DNA from 4 places in the Streptomyces sp. NPDC017529 genome. Region 3 is predicted to be linked to each of the others. Evidence: riboswitches for the same ligand, from Rfam matches in the RefSeq annotation. Region 3 holds a riboswitch; each other region holds the start of a gene.
The links. Region 3 has a riboswitch for cobalamin ahead of ACH4K4_RS29985 (CoA-acylating methylmalonate-semialdehyde dehydrogenase). Riboswitches for the same ligand answer to the same signal wherever they lie in the genome.
Positions count from the first base shown of each region.

Region 1 (4,792 bases), on a different contig from region 3:
CGGCGGTGTCCAGGACGGCCGTGCCCTGGCGCAGGGTCGCGCGGAAGGCGTCCTCCTCGCCGGCGGCCTGGTCGGCGATCCGGTCGTAGGACTCGGCGACCTCCGGGTAGCCGGCGGCCATGCAGTCGCGGGCGACCGCGAGGAGTTCCCGCAGGGCGCGGTCCTCGTAGCCGAGCTGGCGCATCGAGCGGACGGCGCGGCGCAGGATGCGGCGCAGCACGTAGCCGCGGCCCTCGTTGCCGGGCGTGGTGCCGTCGGCGAGCAGCATGAGGGCCGTACGGACGTGGTCGGCCACGACGCGCAGCCGTACGTCGTTCTGCTCGTCGTCGCCGTAGCGGACGCCGGCGAGCGCGGCGGCGCGGTCCAGGATCGGGCGGGTCTCGTCGATCTCGTAGAGGTTGTCGACGCCCTGGAGGAGGGTGGCCATCCGTTCCAGGCCCATGCCGGTGTCGATGTTCCGGCGGGGGAGTTCGCCGAGGATCGGGTAGCCGGACTTGCCGGTGCCCTCGCCACGCTCGTACTGCATGAAGACGAGGTTCCAGAACTCCATGTACCGGTCCTCGTCCACCTCCGGGCCGCCCGCCCGGCCGAACTTCGGCCCCCGGTCGTAGTACAGCTCCGAGCAGGGGCCGCACGGTCCCGGCACGCCCATCGACCAGAAGTTGTCCTCGTCCCCGCGCGAGACGATGCGCTCCTCGGGCAGGCCGGAGATCTCGCGCCACAGGGCGCGCGCCTCGTCGTCGGTGTGGTGCACGGTGACCCAGACGCGGTCGGGGTCGAGTCCGTACCCGCCGTCGGCGATGGGGGTGGTGGACAGCTCCCAGGCGAAGCGGATGGCGTCTTCCTTGAAGTAGTCGCCGAGGGAGAAGTTGCCGTTCATCTGGAAGAAGGAGCCGTGCCGGGTGGTGCGGCCGACCTCTTCGATGTCCAGGGTGCGCACGCACTTCTGCACGCTGGCCGCCCGCGGCCAGGGCGCCGCCATCTCGCCGGTCAGATACGGCTTGAAGGGCACCATGCCCGCGTTGACGAACAGCAGCGTAGGGTCCGGTGTCGGCAGCGGGGCGCTGGGGACGACGGTGTGGCCGCGCTCGGCGAAGAAGTCGAGGAAGCGGGTGCGGATCTCGGCGGTACGCAAAGGGGGCTCCGGGCGGTCGGGGGAGGAGGTGGGGGCGGGCGCGGCGGCTGTTACGCGGCGGCCTGCGCTGCCCTGGCCACCGGGTGCAGGGCCGCGTACTCCAGCGGCGCCGACGGGTCGGTCGAGAGGTCCAGCGGAGCCGGCTCGGCGCCCGCCCGTACGAGGAGGTCACCGACGGCGGCGATCATCGCGCCGTTGTCCGTGCACAGCCGCAGGGGCGGTACCCGCAACGTAATGCCCGCCGCGTGGCAGCGCTCCTCGGCGAGGGACCGCACGCGCGAGTTGGCGGCGACGCCGCCCACCACTACCAGAGTGCCCACGCCGTGCTCCTTGCAGGCCGCGACGGCCTTGCGGGTCAGCACGTCGGCCACTGCCTCTTGGAGGGAGGCCGCGCCGTCCGCCACGGGCAGCTCTTGGCCGGAGTGGCGTTCGGCCCAGCGCGCGGCGGCCGTCTTCAAACCGGAGAAGGAAAAGCCGTACGGGTCGTCGCGCGGCCCGGTCAGCGGGCGCGGGAACGCGACGGCCTTCGGGTCGCCCTCGCGCGCCGCCCGGTCGATCGCCGGTCCGCCCGGGTACGGCAGCCCGAAGACCCGCGCCACCTTGTCGAAGCACTCCCCGGCGGCATCGTCGAGGGTGTCGCCGAGGTGCACGATCGGGTCGCGTGCGAGGTCCCGTACGAGGAGGAGGGAGGTGTGGCCGCCGGAGACGATCAGCACCATGCAGGGGTTGGGGAGCGGGCCGTGCTCCAAGGTGTCGGCGGCGACGTGGCCGGCGAGGTGGTGCACCCCGTACAGCGGCACGCCCAGCCCGTAGGCCAGGCCCTTGGCGCCGGCCAGGCCCACCTGGAGGGCGCCCGACAGGCCGGGTCCTGTGGTCACGGCCACCGCGCCGATGTCGGCCATGGTCAGGCCCGCGTCGTCGAGCGCGCGGCGCACGACGGGCGTCAGGGAGTGCACGTGCGCGCGGGCCGCGATCTCGGGTACGACGCCGCCGTAGCGCGCGTGCTCGTCCATGCTCGACGCCACCGCGTGCCCGAGCAGCTGCCCGTCCCGGACGATTCCCGCCCCGGTCTCGTCGCAGGACGACTCGATGCCCAGCACCACTGGAGAGCCTGGAGATGCCACCGCACCGCTCCTTCGTTCCCGATTCCCGCCGGATCCGTTATTGCGAGTGATGTGCAATAACCGGTTCCGTCCAGGATACGGCGGCCTGCGCGCTCCCTCAGGGCGCCTGCGGCGCCGTCCCCGGCCCGAGGTTCCCCGCCATCCGCACGTTCCACCGCCCGTCCCGCCCGCTCAGCACCGTCACGGCCAGTGGCGGTACGTCCACCCGCCAGAAGGACGAGGGCGGGGCCCCCAGCGCACACGCCACGGACGCGCGTACGACGTCCGGCTCCACTACGGCCACGACCCGGCCGCCCTCCGCCGCGAGACCCGCCAGCCAGTCCGCCACCCGGCCCAGCAACTGGGCCAGCGTCTCGCCGCCGTGCGGAGCGCTGTCCGCGTCGGACAGCCAGGCCGCGACCGCCGCGGGCTCGGCGGCCAGCACGTCCTCCAAGGCCAGGCCCCGCCAGCGGCCCATCGCGCAGCCCGCCGCGCCCGCGTCCGGGACCGCCCGCAGGCCGAGCGCCTCGGCCGTCTCCCGGCAGCGCGCGGAAGGGGAGGCCAGGGCCCGGTCGGCGGGCAGGGCGGCGGCCGCGGCGCGTACGGCGCGGGCCCGGCGCAGTCCGTCCGGCGTCAGCGGTTCGTCGGCCGGGAAGCGCACCGTGCGCAGGGCTTCGTCGAAGGAGGGTGAGAGCAACGTCACCCGGGTTGTCATGGGCACCTCTTCCGACGCGGTACACCTGATGGCGCACAAGGGGAACAGCGGGGCGCGCGACCCCCACCGTGCGTCCGCGGGCCCGCCCGCGGGGTCTTTTCCCCGCCGCCGCCACGCGGTACGTTCCCGATGATATTGACGATGACATGACGGAAGCCGGTGGAATTCCGGCGCGGTCGCGCCACTGTGAGCCCGGACCGGTCCCGTACGGGGCCGCCGGGCGAGCCAGACCCGTCCTGCCATTACGACTCCCACCCACCGGGACGCGAGTTCCCCCAGGAGGTCCTGCCATGGCCCAGTCCGCCGTGCCGCCGTCCACCGGCCCCGCCGCACCCGCCGCGCCCGCCACCCTGCCGGTCAGGACGGTCCTGCCCTGGGCGGTCTTCGGCGGCGTGCTCATGCTCGTCCTGCTCTACTTCGTCGGCGCCGAACAGGGCGCCACCTCGCTGCTCTCCGGTACCGACGTGCACGAGTGGGTCCACGACGGTCGCCACCTGCTCGGCTTCCCCTGCCACTGACCGGGGGCCCGCAGATGAACTCCGTCACCGTCAGATCCCTCCTGGCGCGGGGCATGCTGGCCGGCCTCGCCGCCGGCCTGCTCGCCCTGCTCGTCGCCTACCTGCTGGGCGAGCCCCAGGTCGACGCCGCCATCGCGTTCGAGGACGCGCACGCCCACGAACACGAGGCCGAAGTCGTCAGCCGCGCGGTGCAGTCCACCGCGGGCCTGGCGACCGGCGTCCTGGTGTACGGCGTCGCGCTGGGCGGGATCGCCGCCCTGGCCTACTGCTTCGCGCTGGGACGCGCCGGCCGCTTCGGGCCCCGCGCCACCGCGCTGCTGCTCTCGGGCGCCGCGTTCGCCGCCGTCTACCTCGTACCGTTCCTGAAATACCCGGCCAACCCGCCGTCGGTCGGCGACCCCGACTCCATCGGCAAACGCACCGCGCTGTACTTCCTGATGATCGCCCTCAGCGTGCTGCTGACGATCGCCGCGGTGATCCTCGGCAAGCGGCTCGCTCCGCGCCTGGGCGCCTGGTACGCGACGGTCGCGGCGCTGGCCGCCTTCGCCGTGGCCGTCGGCCTCGCCTACGCGTTCCTGCCGGCCGTCAACGAACTGCCCGCCGACTTCCCCGCCCTGCTGCTGTGGAAGTTCCGGGTCTCCGCGCTCGCCGTCCAGCTCGTCCTGTGGGCCGGCTTCGGCCTGCTCTTCGGCGAACTGGCCGAACGGGCCACCCGGCCGCGCCGGACCGTCGCGGCGGCCGCACCGCCGCGCGGCACGGAGAGCACCGCGGCACCGTCCCCGAACTGAGGACCCGGGGCGCCACCCGGCCGGGTGGCGCCCCGGAACCCTCAGGCCGGTGCGGCGAGCAGCAGGGTCCACCAGGGGCCGCGGTCCCCGGCGTTGACGCCCACGCCCGCGTGCCGGAACGAGCAGTCGGCCAGTACCTCCCGGTGCTCCGGGCTGCGCACCCATGCCCGCGTCACCGCGGCGGCGCCGCGCTGGCCGCGCGCGATGTTCTCGCCCGCGCGCCGCCAGTCGTACCCGACCGCCGAGAGCCGGCTGCCGGGCCCGGAACCGCCGCGTTCCCGATGGGACAGCGAGCCCTCGCGTGCCATGTGGTCACTGTGCCGCTGGGCGGCCCGCGTCACCGTGCGGTGCGCCCGTACCGGACGGCAGCCGGCCCTCGCGCGCTCCCGGTTGACCAGCCGGACGACGGCGGCCCTGGTCGTCTCGGCCGTACGGACGGCCTGCGCGGCGCGGTAGGCCTCCAGCCGGTCCGCCCGCACCGGCATGCCCGCCGACTTCGCGTCGGCGGCACCGCCCGCCGCGAGCCCCGCCAG
Region 1 is NZ_JBIRJY010000002.1:238,032-242,823, reverse strand. Features, by position in the region: gene alaS (alanine--tRNA ligase) at 1-1,135, opposite strand, end outside; gene tsaD (tRNA (adenosine(37)-N6)-threonylcarbamoyltransferase complex transferase subunit TsaD) at 1,186-2,259, opposite strand; gene ACH4K4_RS04760 (histidine phosphatase family protein) at 2,357-2,953, opposite strand; cobalamin riboswitch at 3,064-3,207, shown strand; gene ACH4K4_RS04755 (CbtB domain-containing protein) at 3,244-3,471, shown strand; gene ACH4K4_RS04750 (CbtA family protein) at 3,486-4,259, shown strand; gene ACH4K4_RS04745 (CAP domain-containing protein) at 4,301-4,792, opposite strand, start outside.
Region 1: it holds a riboswitch for cobalamin, as region 3 does, so the genes downstream of both, ACH4K4_RS04755 (CbtB domain-containing protein) here and ACH4K4_RS29985 (CoA-acylating methylmalonate-semialdehyde dehydrogenase) in region 3, are expected to answer to the same signal.

Region 2 (4,792 bases), on a different contig from region 3:
CGAGCGGAGGTAGTACGTGGTCTTGATGCCGCGCTTCCAGGCGTACGCGTACATCGAGCTGAGCTTGCCGATGGTCGGCGAGGCCATGAACAGGTTCAGCGACTGGCTCTGGTCGAGGTAGGGCGTACGGGCCGCCGCCATGTCGATCAGCGCGCGCTGCGGGATCTCCCAGGCCGTGCGGTACAGCTCGCGGGTCTCGGCGGGAATCCAGTCCAGCTCCTGCACCGAGCCGTTGGCCTCGCGCAGCGCGTCACGGGTCCGGGCGTCCCACAGGCCCAGCGCTTTCAACTCCTCGATCAGGTACGCGTTGACCTGGAGGAACTCACCCGACAGCGTCTCCCGCTTGAACAGGTTGGAGACCTGCGGCTCGATGCACTCGTAGACGCCCGCGATCGAGGCGATGGTGGCGGTCGGCGCGATGGCCAGCAGCAGCGAGTTGCGCATGCCGGTCGCCGCGATACGGGTGCGCAGCGCGTCCCACCGGTCCGTCCAGCGCGGCTCGGCGTTCGGGTAGTGGTCGGGGTGCAGCACGCCGCGGGCCGTGCGGGTCGCGGACCAGGCCGGGTGCGGGCCGTGCCGCTCGGCGAGGTCGGCGGACGCCTCGTACGCCGCGAGCATGATCCGTTCCGAGATGCGGGTGGACAGCTCCTGGGCCTCGGGCGAGTCGAAGCGCAGCCGCAGCCGGAAGAAGACGTCCTGGAGGCCCATCAGGCCCAGGCCCACCGGGCGCCAGCGGGAGTTGGAGGTGCCGGCCTGCTCGGTCGGGTAGAAGTTGATGTCCACGACACGGTCGAGGAAGGTGACCGCCGTGCGGACGGTGGCGTCCAGCCGCTCCCAGTCCATTGCCTCCTCCCAGCCGCCGGCCTCGTTGCCCAGGTGGGCGGCGAGGTTGACCGAGCCGAGGTTGCAGACGGCCGTCTCGCCGTCGTCCGTGACCTCCAGGATCTCGGTGCACAGGTTCGAGGAGTGCACGACCTTGCCGGGCTCGGCGGTCTGGTTCGCGGTGCGGTTGGCGGCGTCCTTGAAGGTCATCCAGCCGTTGCCGGTCTGCGCGAGGGTGCGCATCATCCGCGAGTACAGGACGCGGGCCGGGATCTGCTTGACGGCGCGGCCCTCGGCCTCGGCCTTGCGGTACGCGGCGTCGAACTCGTCGCCGTACAGGTCCACCAGCTCGGGCGCGTCGCTGGGGGAGAACAGCGACCAGTCGGCGTCGGCCTCCACGCGGCGCATGAACTCGTCGGGGATCCAGTGCGCGATGTTGAGGTTGTGGGTGCGCCGGGCCTCCTCGCCCGTGTTGTCGCGCAGCTCCAGGAACTCCTCCAGGTCCGCGTGCCAGGTCTCCAGGTAGACGCAGGCGGCGCCCTTGCGCCGGCCGCCCTGGTTCACGGCCGCGACCGAGGCGTCCAGGGTGCGCAGGAACGGCACGATGCCGTTGGAGTGGCCGTTGGTGCCGCGGATCAGCGAGCCGCGGGCGCGGACCCGGGAGTACGACAGGCCGATGCCGCCGGCGTGCTTCGACAGGCGCGCCACCTGGTGGTAGCGGTCGTAGATCGAGTCCAGCTCGTCCAGCGGGGAGTCCAGCAGGTAGCAGGAGGACATCTGCGGGTGGCGGGTGCCGGAGTTGAACAGGGTGGGCGAGGAGGGCAGGTACGACAGCGTGCTGGTCAGGCGGTACAGCTCGGCGACGTCGGCGAGCGCCCGCTCGCTGTGGTCCTCGGCCAGGCCGCAGGCCACCCGCAGCAGGAAGTGCTGCGGGGTCTCGATCACCTGGCGGGAGATCGGGTGGCGCAGCAGGTAGCGGGAGTGCAGGGTGCGCAGGCCGAAGTAGCCGAACCGGTCGTCGGCGCCGTCCGCCAGGGCGCGGTCGACCAGCGCGTCCAGGCGGTCCGCGTGGGTGCGCACGAACTCGGCCGTGGAGTCGGCGATCAGGCCCTCGCGGTGGCCGGTGGCGACGGAGGCGGAGAAGGCGACCGCCCCCTCCGCGGCCGCCTCCTCCGCGATGGCACGGGTCAGCAGGCGGGCGGCCAGCTTGGAGTACTGCGGCTCGTCGCCGATCAGGCCCGCCGCGGCCTCCATGGCCAGGGAGCGCAGCTCGGCCTCGTCCGAACCGGGGTGGCGGCCGCGCAGCGCGGCGGCGGCGATCTTGCCAGGGTCGGTGGCGGCCAGGTCGGCGGTGAGGTCGGTCAGCGTGCGCAGCAGGGCGGCGCCGGGGCCGTCCTCGGCCCGGCCGTCGGCGCCCTGCCGGGGCTGCGTGTCCTTCGCGGGCTGCACGACCTGCTCGGCTGCTGCGGGCTCCGTTGGCGCGATGGTCACGTGCTGCTCTCCCTCACTCGGCGGGGGCCTGGGGGAGAAGCGCGACGGTCGCGTGCGGGCGTGCGGCACCCCCGGCACGGCAAGGGGCACGCGGGCACACCGCGCAGCGTCCACCGGCCCAACCCGCGAGACCCGGACGTATCGACGACCGCGCCGGTCCTGGCGCGGGCGTACTGTGGGCAGGTCTTCGGACTTACGGGTGCGGATTTACGCACTTCGTACACCGTTGCGGGACAGTTCCGGATTCGCACCGGATTCCCCTGCGACGACAGCGAGCACGAGCATACATCTTGTGCCGCCTCGTGCACCCACCCCCATATCTTGTGTCGCGTTGCGACGGTCTTGTCCGAAGCCGTGGTATTCGGGGGCCGCTCCGAGGTCATTTTCCGGGCCCTGTGGGGCGCCCTGCGGCCCGCCACGGGGCCGCTTCCGGCCTGCCGCGGGGCGGTTCGGGGGGCGCCTGGACGGGGGCTGATGCAGGGGGCGTATTGGTGGCGCGGAACATCCCTGACGCGTTGACCGGGACCCTTGAAGCGTATTGGCTCCTTGTCTGCTCTGTCGTCCGATGGGGCGGGTGGGGGACAAGTGTGAGGGGGGAGACATGCGAAGAACCGGTGCGCCGCGTGGCGCGGTCCGGATGGCCGGGCTGATGGCGGGGGCCTGCGTCATGGCAGGCGCGCTGCCCGCCACGGCCGTCGCGGAGGGGGTGGCGGCCCCGGCCACCCAGCGGGTCAGCGTCGCCGCGGACGGGACGCAGGGAAACGGTTTTTCGGGCGATCCGCGGCTCAGCGCGAACGGGCGGTTCGTGGCATTCTCCTCGGACGCCACCAATCTGGGCCCCGCCGACACCAACGGCCGGCAGGACGTCTACGTCAAGGATTTACGGACGGGAAAGGTCGACCTGGTCAGCGTCGGCAGTGACGGCACGCAGGGCAACGCCCTGTCCGGCGCGCCCGAGATCAGCGCGGACGGCCGGTATGTCGCCTTCTACTCCTCGGCGTCGAACCTGGTGGCAGGCGACACCAACGGCGAGGGCGACGTCTTCGTGCACGACCGCCGGACCGGGCGCACCACCAGCCCCACGGCGGGCGCCGGCACCTCGCCGTACGGCTTCGGAGTGCAGAACTTCGCCGTCAGCGGCAGCGGCCGGTACCTCGCTTTCGGCTCCTACCGCGCGGACCTGGTACCCGGCGACACCAACGAGCGCCTGGACGTCTTCGTCCACGATGTGCAGAAGGGAACGACGAAACGGGTGAGCGTGGCGAGCGACGGCAGCCAGGCCGACGGCCCGTCCGGCTTCCCGTCGCTCAGCGCCGACGGCCGCCGGGTGTCGTTCACCTCCACGGCGACCAACCTCACCCCCGCCGGGCCCGGTTTCCGCCGCCCGCCGCCGCAGGACCCCATGTACGTCCACGACCTGGGCACCGGGCGCACGAGCGTGGCGAGCCTCAGCTCCGAGGACGCCGTGGTCGGCGTGTCACCGTTCCCCAGGCTCAGCCCGGACGGCCGCTACGCGATCTTCGAAGCCGTGGCCGCCGACGTGGTGCCGGACGACACCAACGGCACGTACGACGTCTTCGCCCGCGACCTCGAACGGGGCACCACCCGGCTGCTGTCCCGCGCGCACGACGGGGCCCAGGGCAACGGCTGGTCCGCCGACGGGCGGCTCAGCGCGGACAACCGGTGGCTCTTCTTCAGCGCCATGGCGTCCAACCTCGTGCCCGGCGACACCAACGGGCAGGCGGACGGCTTCGTCCGCGACCTGCGCACCGGCCGGGTCGAGCGGATCAACGTCGGCGCGGACGGCGCCCAGTCGGACTCCTGGACGAACGAGATCACCCCCGACGCCACCGGACGGCTGGCGTCCTTCGACTCCCGCGACAACGAACTGGTGCCCGGCGACACGAACGACACGGGCGACGTCTTCGTCCGGCGGTTGCAGCACTGACGTACCGACGCACTGACGCACCGACGCACCGACGCACCGACGCACCGATGCACCGATGCACCGACCAGGAGGGGAACCCGCCATGAGGACCACCCGCACCGTACGAAGACTCGCCGCCGTGACAGGGGCGTGCGCGCTGGCCGCGCTGCTGCCCGCGGCGACGGCCGGCGCCCAGCCCGCGCCGCGCACCGAACGTGCCAGCGTCACCGCCGACGGCACGCAGGCCGAAGGGGGTTCGGCCGGCTCGGCGCTCAGCGCGGACGGCCGGTACGTCACCTTCGACTCCACCGCGGCCAACCTCGTGCCCGGCGACACCAACGGGCAGCCGGACATCTTCGTGAAGGACCTGAAAACCGGCGTCGTCGAGCGCGTCAACGTGGCGAGCGACGGCACCCAGGCCGACTCCTGGTCGTCCTCGCCCACCATCAGCGCCGACGGCCGGTACGTCGCCTTCGCGTCCGACGCGGCCAACCTCGTCCCGGGCGACACCAACGCCGACACCGACATCTTCGTCCGCGACCGCAGGACCGG
Region 2 is NZ_JBIRJY010000004.1:432,070-436,861, forward strand. Features, by position in the region: gene ACH4K4_RS12655 (ribonucleoside-diphosphate reductase subunit alpha) at 1-2,313, opposite strand, end outside; cobalamin riboswitch at 2,474-2,615, opposite strand; gene ACH4K4_RS12660 (TolB family protein) at 2,915-4,261, shown strand; gene ACH4K4_RS12665 (TolB family protein) at 4,344-4,792, shown strand, end outside.
Region 2: it holds a riboswitch for cobalamin, as region 3 does, so the genes downstream of both, ACH4K4_RS12655 (ribonucleoside-diphosphate reductase subunit alpha) here and ACH4K4_RS29985 (CoA-acylating methylmalonate-semialdehyde dehydrogenase) in region 3, are expected to answer to the same signal.

Region 3 (4,792 bases):
TGGCCCGCCGGCCGGCCACGGGACCCGAAGGGCTGGCTGGTCACCGTGGCCTGGCGCCGGTTCCTCGACACGGCCCGGGCGGACGCCTCACGCCGCCGGCGTGAGGACCGCGCCGACGAGGAACCGGCGCCCGGACCCGCGTCCGCGGTGGACGACACTCTCCGGCTCTACTTCCTGTGCGCCCACCCCTCGCTGACACCGGCGTCCGCGGTCGCGCTCACACTGCGGGCCGTCGGCGGCCTCACCACCCGCCAGATCGCCCAGGCCTATCTGGTGCCGGAGGCGACCATGGCACAGAGAGTCAGCCGGGCCAAGCGGACCGTCTCCGGTGTGCGGTTCGACCGGCCCGGCGACGTGGCCACCGTGCTGCGCGTCCTCTACCTGGTCTTCAACGAGGGCTACTCCGGCGACGTCGACCTCGCAGCCGAGGCCATCCGGCTCACCCGGCAGCTCGCCGCCGCGATCGACCACCCCGAGGTGGCGGGGCTGCTCGCCCTCATGCTGCTCCACCACGCCCGGCGCGCGGCCCGGACCGCGCCCGACGGCGGCCTGGTGCCGCTCGCCGGGCAGGACCGCGGCCGGTGGGACACCGAGGCGATCACCGAGGGCGTCGGGATCCTCCAGGCGGCCCTGGCCCGCGACCGGCTGGGCGAGTTCCAGGCCCAGGCCGCCATCGCGGCACTGCACGCGGACGCGCCCACCGCCGAGGAGACCGACTGGGTGCAGATCGTCGAGTGGTACGACGAGCTGACGCGCCTGACCGGCAGCCCGGTCGTCCGGCTCAACCGCGCGGTGGCCGTGGGCGAGGCCGACGGCCCGCGCGCCGGCCTGGCGGAACTGGCGGCGCTGGACGCCTCCCTGCCCCGCCACACCGCGGTGGCGGCATACCTCCACGAACGCGACGGCGACCTGCCGACGGCGGCCCGGCTGTACGCCGAAGCCGCCCGTAAGGCGTCCAACCTCGCCGAACGCGACCATCTGACACGCCAGTCCGCCCGCCTCAACGCCCGCCGGAAGCGGTGACGGGCCGGGCGGCGTGGCGGGACCCCCTGGACTTACTAGGACGTCCAACTATATCGTCGTGACCAAGGCCCGCGGTGCAGGGAAGCCGGTGCGAATCCGGCGTGGTCCCGCCACTGTGACCGGGGAGTGCGACGCCGAGCAACACGCCACTGACGAGAACGCGGTCGGGAAGGCGGGCGGCGCGCGGTGATCCGGAAGCCAGGATACCGGCCGCGGGTGTTGTTCCGTGTTGTCCACGAGGATGGAGCAGACACGCATGGCACCGGTGCGTACCCACAGCCCAGGTGATCCGGCCCGGCCCGCGGCACCGCCCGCGCGCTGACGGTTCCACGCCCTTCGCGTCCCACGGCCCCGCCACGGTCCGCGCGCCCTCCGCGCCGCCCGGGTGCCCGGCCGTGCCATCCCCGGATTCCACCTGACGAGAGCAGGCTCCCATGGTCCGCGAACTCACCCATTTCGTCGGCGGCAAGCACACCCCGGGTGCCTCCGGTGCTTACGGCGACGTGTTCGACCCCAACACCGGCACCGTGCAGGCCCGGGTACCGCTCGCCAACCGGTCCGAGACGGCCGCGGCCGTCGCCGACGCGGCGTCCGCGCAGCCCGAATGGGGCGAGTGGAACCCCCAGCGGCGCGCCCGTGTGCTGCTCAACTTCCTGCGCCTGGTGGAGGGCGAGCGGGACGCGCTGGCCCGGCTGCTGTCGAGCGAGCACGGCAAGACCGTCCCGGACGCGCACGGCGACCTCCAGCGCGGCCTGGAGGTGGTCGAGTTCGCCGCGGGCATCCCGCACCTGCTCAAGGGCGAGTTCTCCGACAACGCCGGGACCGGCATCGACGTGCACTCGCTGCGCCGCCCGCTCGGCGTGGTGGCCGGGATCACCCCGTTCAACTTCCCCGCGATGATCCCGCTGTGGAAGGCCGCGCCGGCCCTCGCCTGCGGCAACGCGTTCATCCTGAAGCCGTCCGAGCGGGCCCCGTCCGTACCGCTGCGACTGGCCGAGCTGTTCCTGGAGGCGGGCCTGCCGCCGGGCGTCCTCAACGTCGTGCACGGCGGCAAGGAGTCGGTGGACACGCTGCTGGAGGACCCGCGCGTCGAAGCGCTGGGCTTCGTCGGCTCGACGCCGGTCGCCGCGCACATCTACGCGACCGCCGCGGCGCACGGCAAGCGCGCCCAGTGCTTCGGCGGCGCCAAGAACCACCTGGTCGTGATGCCGGACGCCGACCTCGACCAGGTGGTGGACGCGCTGGTGGGCGCCGGGTACGGGTCGGCCGGCGAGCGGTGCATGGCCATCTCGGTCGCCGTACCCGTCGGCGAGGAGACCGCCGACGCGCTGGTGGCACGGCTCAAGGAGCGGATCGGCGCGCTGCGCATCGGCCGCTCCGACGACCCGCACGCCGACTTCGGGCCGCTGGTGGGCCGGGACGCGCTGGACCGGGTCCGCTCCTACGTGGGCCTCGGCGTCGCCGAGGGCGCCGAACTGGTCGTCGACGGCCGGGACTTCTCCCTCCCGGGGCACGAGGACGGCTTCTTCGCGGGCGCCTCGCTCTTCGACCGGGTCACCCCGGACATGCGGATCTACCAGGAGGAGATCTTCGGGCCCGTGCTGTCGGTGGTCCGGGCGGCCGACTACGAGGAGGCGCTGCGGCTGCCCACGGAGCACCCGTACGGCAACGGCGTGGCGATCTTCACCCGGGACGGGGACACCGCGCGGGACTTCAGCCGCCGGGTGAACACGGGCATGGTCGGCGTGAACGTGCCGATCCCGGTGCCCGTGGCGTACCACACCTTCGGCGGCTGGAAGCGGTCCGGCTTCGGCGACCTGAACCAGCACGGCCCGGACGCGATCCGCTTCTACACCCGCACCAAGACCGTCACCTCGCGCTGGCCCTCCGGGGTCAAGGAGGGCGCGAGCTTCACCATCCCGACGATGGGCTGAGCGCGATGAGCGTCATGACCACCGCCGGCACGGCCGCCTCGCTCAGCTCGCTCACCGAGGACCAGCTCGCCATCGTCGAGACCACGCTGGACTTCGCGCAGGAGCACATCGCGCCGCACGCCGTGGCCTGGGACCAGGACAAGCACTTCCCCGTGGACGTGCTGCGCAAGGCCGCCGGGCTCGGGCTCGGCGGGATCTACGTACGGGAGGAGTGCGGCGGCTCCGCGCTCGGCCGCGCGGACGGCGTGCTGGTCTTCGAGGTGCTGGCCACCGCCTGCCCGTCCATCGCGGGCTATCTCTCCATCCACAACATGGTCGCCTGGATGATCGACCGGTACGGCGACGACGCGCAGCGCGCCCGCTGGCTGCCCGGCCTGTGCTCGATGGCGGACCTGGGCAGCTACTGCCTGACCGAGCCGGGCGCCGGGTCGGACGCGGCGGCGCTGCGCACGCGTGCGGTGCGCGACGGCGACGACTACGTGCTGACCGGCGTCAAACAGTTCATCTCCGGCGCCGGTGCCTCGCAGGTGTACGTGGTGATGGCCCGTACCGGCGAGGAAGGGCCGGGCGGCATCTCGGCGTTCGTCGTCGAGCGCGACGACCCGGGGCTGTCGTTCGGTGCCAACGAGAAGAAGATGGGCTGGAACGCGCAGCCCACCCGGCAGGTGGTCCTGGGCGAGGTGCGCGTCCCCGCCGACCGGCGGCTGGGTGCGGAGGGCGACGGCTTCCGCATCGCGATGAGCGGCCTCAACGGCGGCCGGCTCGGCATCGCCGCCTGCTCCCTCGGCGGCGGGCAGAGCGCGCTGCACGCGGCGCAGGCCTACCTCGCGGACCGGGAGGCGTTCGGGGGCCGGCTGCTGGACGCGCAGGCGCTGCAGTTCCGGCTCGCAGACATGGCGACGGAGCTGGCCGCGGCCCGTGCGCTGGTGCGGCAGGCGGCCGACGCGCTGGACCGCGCCGACCCGCAGGCGCCGCAGCTGTGCGCGATGGCCAAACGGTTCGCCACCGACACGGGCTACTCCGTCGCCGACCGCGCGCTGCAACTGCACGGCGGTTACGGATACCTGAGCGAGTACGGCATGGAGAAGATCGTCCGCGATCTTCGGGTGCACCAGATCCTGGAAGGGACGAACGAGATCATGCGTGTGATCGTGGCCCGCGGGCTGACCGGGGCGAAGACCGGCGGCGCCCGCGCCGGGGCGGGGGCCGCCCGATGACCGACGACTCCGTACTGCTGCGGACCGAGGGCCGCGCGGCGTACCTCACCCTCAACCGCCCCAAAGCGCTCAACGCCCTCACCCACGCCATGGTGCGCCGGATCGACGCGGCCCTGGCCGCGTGGGAGCAGGACCCCGCGGTGGAGGCCGTGGTGATCAGCGGCGCGGGCGGGCGCGGGCTGTGCGCGGGCGGCGACATCCGCGCCATCCACGAGGACGCCGGGACCGGCGGCACGGCCTCCGCCGCCTTCTGGCGCGACGAGTACCGGCTCAACGCCCGTATCGCGCGCTACCCCAAGCCGTACGTCGCCGTCATGGACGGCATCGTGATGGGCGGCGGCGTCGGCGTCTCGGCGCACGGCAGCGTACGGATCGTCACCGAGCGCTCCAAGGTCGCCATGCCGGAGACCGGCATCGGCTTCGTGCCGGACGTCGGCGGCACGTACCTGCTGGCGCTGGCGCCCGGACAGCTGGGCACCCACCTGGCGCTGACCGGGGCGCCGGTGGCGGCCGGGGACGCGCTGCTCTGCGGGCTCGCCGACCACTTCGTACCGGCGGAACGGGTGGAGCGGCTGGTGGCGGACCTCGCCGCCGAACCGGTGCCCGAGGTGCTGCCGC
Region 3 is NZ_JBIRJY010000015.1:150,376-155,167, reverse strand. Features, by position in the region: gene ACH4K4_RS29990 (RNA polymerase sigma factor) at 1-1,023, shown strand, start outside; cobalamin riboswitch at 1,072-1,253, shown strand; gene ACH4K4_RS29985 (CoA-acylating methylmalonate-semialdehyde dehydrogenase) at 1,458-2,957, shown strand; gene ACH4K4_RS29980 (acyl-CoA dehydrogenase family protein) at 2,963-4,174, shown strand; gene ACH4K4_RS29975 (enoyl-CoA hydratase/isomerase family protein) at 4,171-4,792, shown strand, end outside.

Region 4 (4,792 bases), on a different contig from region 3:
TGGTCGGGGTGCCGCCGGGGGTCTACTTCTCGCCGTAGGAGAGGCAGGAGTCGGCCCGTCACGGGCGGTGTCCCCGGGCCGCCGTCGAGTCCGGCAGGACACCGTCGACGTCGAAGAGAACCGTGGTTATCGTCGTGCCCTGATGGTCGCAGAGTTCCGTTGGGAGGCGTGACCATGCGTATTCCGGGCCCCGAACCCCGGGCGGACGGCGGGGTGGGCGCTGTCGCGGCGGCGGGCGGGTTGCACCACTACCAGTTGTGGCTGCACGCCGAGTACGGGCCCGTCGTACGGTTCCAGCTCCCGGGCGCCGAGACGGCCGTGTCGGTCGCCGACCCCGTGCTGCTGGAGGCCACGGCTCACATCGACAAGCGGCCTGAGCGGCTGTTCGAGTTCCTGGCCCCGCTGTGCGAGGCGGGCAACTTACAGGTGCTGCCGGCCGACGAGCACGCCCCGTGGCGGCGTCTGCTGCTGTCGGTGCTGGCCGGGCGCCCTTCACACGAGCGGCACTTCGAGCGGTTCACCGCGCTGGCGACGGCACTGGCGGACTGTTGGGCCGGGCAGGCCGACGGCGGGCCCGTCGCGTTGCAGAAGGACCTGACCGCGCTGTCGCTGCGGATGATCTGCGAGTACGCGCTGGGAGGCGACGCCGCGGACCCGGACGGCGTTGTGACCGCCTTCGAGGAGGTGCTCACCGAATACCTGGGGCGGCTCTACCAGGTGCCGGTTCCGGGGACGCGGGAGGAACGGGACCGGCGGACGGCGCGGGCCCTCGCCTACCTCCGCGCGACGGTCGACCGGGTGGTCGCGGCGCACCGCCGCGGCGGCCCCGCCGACCGGAGCGATCTGGTCGGGGCGCTCGTCGAGGCCGGTGAGCGGCCCGCGCGGATCCGCGACACCGTCATGGTGACGCTGCTGGCCGCCCACCACACCACCGGAGTTGCCGTCTCGTGGACCCTGCATCTGCTGGGGCGCCACCCCGACGTGGGCGAACGCGTCGCCGAGGAGCTGGACCGGGTGCTCGGCGACCGGGCGGTGCCCGGGTACGTCGACCTGCGGCGGCTCACGTACCTGGACATGGTCCTGAAGGAGTCGATGCGGCTGTTCCCGCCCGGCCCGTACGGTGCGCGGGAGACGACCGAGGACCTTGCCCTGGGCGGTTACGAGATCCCGGCCGGGACGACGGTCTTCTATCCGTTCTGGGCCGTCCACATGAACCCCCGCTACTGGCCCGAACCCGAGAGGTTCGTACCCGAGCGCTTCCTCGCGCGGGAGGTGGCCGGGCGGCCGAGGCTGGCCTACGTCCCGTTCGGCATCGGGCCGCGCAGCTGCGAAGGCGCCGCTCTCGCGATGGTCGAGGCCCAACTGGTCCTGGCCGTACTGCTGAAGCGGTTCCGGTTCCGGCCCGCGCCGGGGCACGAGGTGACGCCGGTCGAACGGTTCGTGCTGTGGGCGGCCGACGACATCCGCATGACCGTGAGTCCGCGGCCGCCCGCGTAGGCCGGTCGCGGCACTCGTGTCCCATCTCACGTACCGCCATGTGAACAGGGGTGTCCGTGCGGGCCACGGTCGATCTACTGTGTCCGGTGCAGCTGGTTCGCCCTGCCCGCCAGGCAGACGCGTCGTAAGAGGGAACCCGGTGGGAATCCGGGACTGCCCCGCAGCGGTGAGCGGGAACGACCGCCGTCATACGCACTGGATCCGGGCCGCGGATCCGGGAAGCGACGGCCAGTAGGTGTCCGCCGGACGACGATCCGGCAGACGGGCCCGCGAGTCCGAAGACCTGCCCGTTGCCCGCGCGCGTCCATGCGTGCGCGGACGTCCCGGTGACCCCGAGGGAGGGTCGGCGACCACATCAGGCGGGCATGGGCGTCATCGGACGCCCCGCGGCTCGTCCGGGCCGCCATTCCTTCGCGTTCTCGTCCCGTCACCGGGGCTCGGAGAAGATCACGCTCGCGAAGGAGAGTTCCGTGACAGCGAAGCCCGCAGCCGCGGCAGCACGGGCCACCGTGTACGGCTACCCCCGCCAGGGACAGAACCGGGAACTGAAGAAGGCCGTCGAGGGCTACTGGAAGGGCCGCGTCACCGCGGACGCCCTGCTGGAGACCGCCAAGGACCTGCGCCGTTCGAACTGGCAGCAACTGGCCGACGCCGGCATCCACGAGGTACCGACCGGTGACTTCTCGTACTACGACCATGTCCTGGACACCAGCGTCATGGTCGGCGCCGTCCCGGACCGGCACCGTGCCGCCGTCGCGGCCGGCGCCCTGGACGGCTACTTCGCGATGGCGCGCGGCACGCAGGACGTGGCGCCGCTGGAAATGACCAAGTGGTTCGACACCAACTACCACTACTTGGTACCGGAGTTGGGGCCCGACACGGTTTTCGCCGCGCACTCCGCCAAGCAGGTGGGCGAGCTGAAGGAGGCGCTCGCCCTCGGGCACACGCCGCGCCCGGTGCTCGTCGGCCCGGTCACCTACCTCCTGCTGGCCAAGCCCGCCCCCGGCGTCGCCGCCGGCTTCGACCCGCTGACCCTGCTCGACCGGCTCCTTCCCGTCTACGCGGAGGTACTGGCCGACCTCCGCGCGGCCGGCGCCTCATGGGTGCAGCTGGACGAGCCCGCCCTCGTACAGGACCGCACCCCGGCCGAACTCAACGCCGCCGAGCGCGCCTATCGCGTGCTGGGCGCCCTCGCCGACCGCCCGAAGCTGCTGGTCGCCTCGTACTTCGACCAGCTCGGTGAGGCGCTGCCCGTCCTCGCCAAGGCCCCCGTCGACGGCCTGGCGCTGGACTTCACCGAGGCCGCCGCCGGCAACCTGGACGCGCTCGCGGCCGTCGGCGGCCTGCCCGACAAGCGCCTGGTCGCCGGAGTCGTCAACGGCCGCAACGTCTGGATCAACGACTACGAGAAGTCGCTGGCCACGCTCGGGACCCTGCTGGGCCTGGCCGGCCGGGTCGACGTGGCCGCGTCCTGCTCCCTGCTGCACGTTCCGCTCGACGCCGCCGCCGAGCGGGACATCGACCCGCAGGTCCTGCGCTGGCTGGCGTTCGCCAAGCAGAAGACCGCCGAGATCGCCACGCTCGCCCGCGGACTCGCACAGGGGACGCACACGATCGCCGCCGACCTGGCCGCCAACCGCGCGGACCTGGCTTCCCGCGCCGGTTCCGCGATCACCCACGACCCCGTCGTACGCGAGCGGGCCGCCGCCGTCACCGACGCCGACGGCCGCCGTGCCGCGCCGTACGCGGAGCGGGCCGCCGCCCAACGCGCCCACCTGGGCCTGCCCCTGCTGCCCACCACCACCATCGGCTCCTTTCCGCAGACCGCCGAACTGCGGGCCGCCCGGGCCGACCTGCGTGCGGGGCGCATCGACACGGCCGGGTACGAGGAGCGCATCAGGAACGAGATCCGCGACGTCCTCGCCTTCCAGGAGAAGGCGGGCCTCGACGTCCTCGTCCACGGCGAGCCCGAACGCAACGACATGGTGCAGTACTTCGCCGAACAGCTCGTCGGCTACCTCGCCACCCAGCACGGCTGGGTCCAGTCGTACGGCACGCGTTATGTCCGTCCGCCGGTCCTCGCGGGTGACATCTCGCGGCCCGAGCCGATGACGGTGCGCTGGACCCGGTACGCGCAGTCGCTCACCGACCGGCCGGTCAAGGGCATGCTGACCGGCCCGGTCACCATGCTCGCCTGGTCCTTCGTCCGCGACGACCAGCCGCTCGGCGACACCGCCCGCCAAGTGGCGCTGGCCCTGCGCGACGAGGTCGGCGACCTGGAGGCGGCCGGCACCTCGGTCATCCAGGTGGACGAGCCGGCGCTGCGCGAGACGCTGCCGCTACGCGCCGCCGGCCACGCCGCCTACCTGGCCTGGGCCACCGAGGCGTTCCGCCTCACCACCAGCGGGGTGCGCGACCGGACCCAGATCCACACGCACATGTGCTACGCCGAGTTCGGCGACGTCGTCCAGGCCATCGACGATCTCGACGCCGACGTCATCAGCCTGGAGGCCGCCCGCTCCCACATGCAGGTGGCCCGCGAACTGGCCGCACACGGCTACCCCCGTGAGGCCGGCCCCGGCGTGTACGACATCCACTCCCCCCGCGTGCCGAGCGCCGAGGAGGCGGCGGACCTGCTGCGCGCGGGCCTCGGCGCCATCCCGGCCGAGCGCCTGTGGGTCAACCCGGACTGCGGTCTGAAGACCCGCGGCTGGCCGGAGACCCGCGCTTCGCTGGAGAACCTCGTCACCGCCGCGCGGACCGTCCGGGCGGAGCTTCCCTCCTCCTGAACGGGTGACGGCCGGGAGGGCGTGCTCGGGCGCCCCCCGGCCGTCACAACGGACTCAGCGCACGGTGATGACCAGCTTGCCCGTGGTGCGGCCCGTCTCCCCCTGGACGTGGGCCCGGGCCCCTTCGGCGAGGCCGGCGATGGCCTGCATCCCGGCCCGGTCGTGCTCGACGAGCAGGGTGACGGCGCGTACCCGTGCCTTCTCCGCCGCGGCCCGGATGTCCTCGGCGCCCGGCAGCAGGGAGACGAGGATGCCGCCGGGGCGGAGTACGCCCACGCAACGGGTGGCGGTCTCCCCGCCGAGGGCGTCGAGGACGACGTCGTAGCGCTCCTCCGTGTCGGTGAAGTCCTCGGAGCGGTGGTCGACGCAGGCGTCCGCGCCGAGCTCGCGCAGGAAGCCGTGCTTGGGCACGCTCGCCGTCCCGGTGACGTGCGCGCCGCGCTCCTTGGCGATCTGCACGGCGAGATGGCCGACACCGCCGGCCGCGGCGATGAGCCCCCGTACCT
Region 4 is NZ_JBIRJY010000024.1:36,618-41,409, reverse strand. Features, by position in the region: gene ACH4K4_RS34285 (AraC family transcriptional regulator) at 1-38, shown strand, start outside; gene ACH4K4_RS34280 (cytochrome P450) at 175-1,497, shown strand; cobalamin riboswitch at 1,574-1,803, shown strand; gene metE (5-methyltetrahydropteroyltriglutamate--homocysteine S-methyltransferase) at 1,968-4,286, shown strand; partial or broken gene ACH4K4_RS34270 (zinc-binding dehydrogenase) at 4,341-4,792, opposite strand, start outside; partial or broken gene ACH4K4_RS34265 (helix-turn-helix domain-containing protein) at 4,771-4,792, shown strand, end outside.
Region 4: it holds a riboswitch for cobalamin, as region 3 does, so the genes downstream of both, metE (5-methyltetrahydropteroyltriglutamate--homocysteine S-methyltransferase) here and ACH4K4_RS29985 (CoA-acylating methylmalonate-semialdehyde dehydrogenase) in region 3, are expected to answer to the same signal.